One region of the Psychrobacter jeotgali genome, then DNA from elsewhere that is predicted to be linked to it. Evidence: riboswitches for the same ligand, from Rfam matches in the RefSeq annotation. Region 1 holds a riboswitch; the other holds the start of a gene.
What was found. A riboswitch is a leader RNA that binds a small molecule or an ion and turns the genes downstream of it on or off. The one in region 1 is predicted to bind thiamine pyrophosphate.

Region 1 (2,207 bases):
CTGACAAACCCAGCCAAGCCTCTGAGCCTAGCAGCGTCCGAGCTTCATTAATCGACATATCGCTTTGACCTAGATGTACGCCATCTAGTTTGGCTTTTTTAGCGATAGCTACCCGATCATTGAGTAATAGGGGTACTCGTCCTGCGATAGCTTCTTTAAGCGCACAGGCTGTTAGGTATAACTCCTCATCATCGGCTTGTTTGTCACGCAGTTGTACCATGGTGACCCCGCCATCAATAGCAGCGCAAACAGTATCAATTAAGCCATATTCATTACACATGGCAGCGTCAGTCACCAGATATAAGCTTAACGCTGAGCTGGGTTTGCTCATATTGTTAGCGTTTATTTCATGAGTGTTATTTGTCATATTTTTTACCTTTTTTTATAATACTCTAATCTCAACTAGCAAAATATATCGGCGTAGGCTGGTGCTTTTAGCCCAGCTTGCATGTTGAAAATTAGGCTTTTATAGAAGTCACCTTGGCATTTTTGGCTACATTATCTGCATCCAAGCTATGTAGCGCATCTAAAAAATGCACATAAAAGCTGCCAGGGCCTTGCGCCTGCTGGGCGGCAACTTCTCCTGCCTGACCGTAATAGCATAGTGCGCTGATGGCTGCCGCTGCGAAATTATCACGATTGGCACCTACAAACCCGCCCAGCAGTGCCGTGAGTGCACAACCCAAGGCAGTGACATCCTCCATCATAGGCACCCCATGATGAACTGACCATTGCTGGGTGCCATCAGTTACCCAGTCAATCTCACCGGTGACAATGACCACCTTGGCATGCTGCGTTAAAGCTTCTGCGGCTAGCTTTGCCGATTCGACAGTATCGCCGCTGTCAGCGCCTTTGCTTTGGCTGCTCATGCCTGCTAACGCCAAAATCTCCGAAGCATTACCACGGATTATGTCAGGTTTAAATCTCAATAATTGCGCACAGCTTTGCTGGCGATAGCTGGTGGCACCTACCGCAACGGGGTCAAACACCCAAGGAATATTATGTTGATGAGCGACTTCTGCTGTCGCTAACATACCGGCTAACCCTTCTGGCGATAAGGTACCGATATTGATGGTAAGCGCTTGAGCCAAGCGCACGAATTCAGGCGCTTCTTCTAAAGCCCAAACCATGGCAGGCGAACAGCCAGCGGCCAAAAGAACATTGGCTGCGGTATTCATAGCGACAAAGTTAGTGATGTTTTGCACCAAGGGTGCTTGCGTTTGAGTTGCGGTAAAACAAGAATGAATCAATTGAGGCTGCATTTCCCCTCCATAAATAAATGGCAGGCGAGAAAATACATAGAATCATGAATAATACGATGATTGCTATACACTCCCTACGCCAGTACGAGCTGGATCAGGTTCAAAGGGTACTTCTCAGCCTTGCGGCGCCCCTGTGAATAACGTTATAAAACATCTTACTCAACTTATGAGAGTAATACAACCCTTAGCTGAGTAAGTAGAAAAAGGTATAAGATTAAAAAATTAAAGGTTAAAGCGAGTCGCTCAAGGAGTTATAGTCACTATTGCCGTCGTTGATGGTGCCAAATACTTCGGCGCGATTGACAATCTCAGTCGCCCAAGCCCGGTGAGTAGCAGGCTCTAGCATAGTATTGTTATACTTAAATACTGCCTTGGCCTCACTATGCAGTATCGCTTGCGCCTCATCCAAGATACTCATCGGTACGCAGTAAGCTTGCTGGACTAAAGCGATTTGGCTCGGATGAATGACGGTCTTGCCCACCAATCCCAAGCTGACATCACGATCAAGCTCCTGCATAAATAGTACCGGCTCATCCAAGTATTCGAATACTGGCGCTGATAAATAAAAGCCGTGCGGCACAAAGCAGCCTAGTAGCTGATAGGCAAGAGTACCGATAGGCGTATCATAGACGATGCTATTCTTAGGACGACGCAAACGCAGAGCCGCAAATAAATCATTGCCGCCGATACGTAGGGCAAAGACAGGCTGGCTAAAAGCTTCTTTAAAACCGATCGCCAACTCTTGATTGTGATGCGGATTAAAAACCGCAGCGGTCTCGAGAGTCGGCATCAATAGCTGATGATCGCTTAGGTTCTGACAAGCCATGCGCCAATTAGATAAACTATACATATCTACTTTAGGCAACACAAAACCGTCGAGCAGGTCGATATGTTCAAAGTCTGCTAGCTTTTGCAGCATAGTCGGATTACGTGGACGTACAAATA
Region 2 (2,207 bases), 390 kb from region 1:
CCGAGTCTCTCGTCAATTATTACAAGAAATGGGACGCGAGCCGACGCCTGAGGAATTAGGCGAACGCTTAGAGATGGACGAGGTCAAGGTACGTAAAGTGCTTAAGATTGCCAAAGAGCCTATTTCTATGGAAACCCCTATCGGTGATGATGAAGACTCACATTTAGGCGACTTTATTGAAGATGGTACGATCTCAAGCCCTGTTGATGACGCAACAGCGGCGGGCCTACAAGAAGCAACTCGTGATGTACTGAGTAACCTAACTGAACGTGAAGCACGCGTGCTAAAAATGCGCTTTGGTATCGATATGCCAACCGATCATACTTTAGAAGAAGTCGGTAAGCAGTTTGATGTAACCCGTGAGCGTATTCGTCAAATTGAGGCAAAAGCCCTGCGTAAACTGCGTCATCCTTCACGCTCTGAGCATCTGCGTTCTTTCTTAGAAAACGACTAAGCTATCTAACGATATTTAAACACAAAAAAGCTGAGCCATTGCTCAGCTTTTTTGTGCCTGTTTATAATACGCCTACCTCTTGCTAAGAGTAGCTGGATTCGTTTATCATAGCCTGATCGATTAAAACCTTGTCGGGGTGCTTTGATTTTAGTATTTAAAAATCTAAAATCATTGCTGAGAGATACCCGCGAACCTGATGCAGTTAGCACTGACGTAGGAAACAAGCGTGAGATTTTCCCAATTGACACTCAATTATGCCTTGCCAGTTTATATAACATAAACCGGTAGGGCTTTTTTGTGCCCGCTCTTCGTTGTTTCTTATCAGCTGCTTACTGAATACCATTATTTTTTTATAAGTAAGTGAGCGCTATGGACTATCAAACCCTCCGTAATAATTGTCCCGCATGGGATGATTACCTTCATCATGACTTTATCAATCAATTGGCTACCGGTACTCTGCCCAAAGACAGCTTTCGCCATTACTTGAAGCAGGACTACTTGTATTTGCTGCAATATACACGTGTGATGGCTTTGAGTGTTTATAAAAGCGACACTTTGGCACAAATGCGTCTTGGTCAAGCTGGCATTAATGCCATGCTAGATTTAGAAATCGGCATGTATTTAAATTTTTGTGACCAATGGGGTGTGAGTATTGAGGAAGTAGAAAGCACTGCAGAATCTACAGCGACTATTGCCTATAGCCGCTACTTATTAGATGCGGCCATGTCAGGCTCTTTAGCTGAGCTCTATGCTGCTATCGCCCCTTGTTTGATGGGCTATGGTGAGATTGGTAAACGTCTTCAAGCAGAAGGCTTCCTCCCTGATAACCCCTATCAGCCGTGGATTGATGTATTTGCCAGCGATGAGTTTCAAGCCATTACTGTCCAAAACGAAAACCATATTAATGAGCTACTGGGATCAGTAAGCCCTTCTCAAGGCGATAAGTTGCAACAACTGTTTAATACCGCCGCGCGTATGGAGGTTAATTTTTGGCAGATGGCTTTAGAGATTGCCTAAATAACTAGCTATTAGATAGTTAGATAGCAAACCTGCCCCTTTTATTTAAGTCAACAATACTACTCAGGAGAAATATTATGGCCGTATTTGACGAACATGCTAATGCATACGATAGCTGGTTTCTTGATAATCAAAATTTGCTTGCCAGCGAACTCAAACTGGTTGCTCACTTCTTAACTAAAGATAGCACTACCCTATCTATAGGCTGCGGTAGCGGACTGTTTGAGATGCTATTATTAAAGGATTATGACCTCTCTATCCACTATGGTGTTGAACCTTCAGCAGATATGGCCGCCATTGCCAAAAAACGAGGCTTAAAAGTCGATATCAGCCCCGCTGAAACTTATGAAATTGAGCCTGACAAATTTGATATTATTCTATTTAATGGCAGTGTCAGCTATATCAGTGATTTAGACTTATGTATTAAAAAGGCGTTTGCGGCGTTAAAATCTGGCGGTAAGCTGATCCTTATCGATGTGCCAAAAGAAAGCGGCTTTGCCAGCTTATACAACTTGGCAGGCTCTTTGGATACATGGTCACACCCCCTACTCGAGCACATCACACCCGCTAATCCTTATCCTATCGAGCTGGTAAAATCCGCCAATTGGCGTACTTCTGATGAGAAAATTAAGCTGATGCAAGCCAATGGATTTATAGATCTTGAGTATGCCCAAACCTTGCTTACCCATCCGATGTACGCTAATGACAAGGTGCAAGAGGTCATTGAAGGCTATGA

Region 2: linked by a shared signal. The riboswitch ahead of tenA (thiaminase II) and the one ahead of thiM (hydroxyethylthiazole kinase) in region 1 are both predicted to bind thiamine pyrophosphate.

What each region holds. Positions count from the first base shown of each region.
Region 1 covers NZ_CAJHAF010000001.1:1,448,642-1,450,848, reverse strand. The annotation lists gene thiE (thiamine phosphate synthase) at 1-367, opposite strand, end outside; gene thiM (hydroxyethylthiazole kinase) at 459-1,262, opposite strand; TPP riboswitch at 1,317-1,405, opposite strand; gene JMX18_RS05745 (HpcH/HpaI aldolase/citrate lyase family protein) at 1,492-2,207, opposite strand, start outside.
Region 2 covers NZ_CAJHAF010000001.1:1,058,809-1,061,015, forward strand. The annotation lists gene rpoD (RNA polymerase sigma factor RpoD) at 1-454, shown strand, start outside; TPP riboswitch at 577-691, shown strand; gene tenA (thiaminase II) at 824-1,471, shown strand; gene JMX18_RS04285 (class I SAM-dependent DNA methyltransferase) at 1,549-2,207, shown strand, end outside.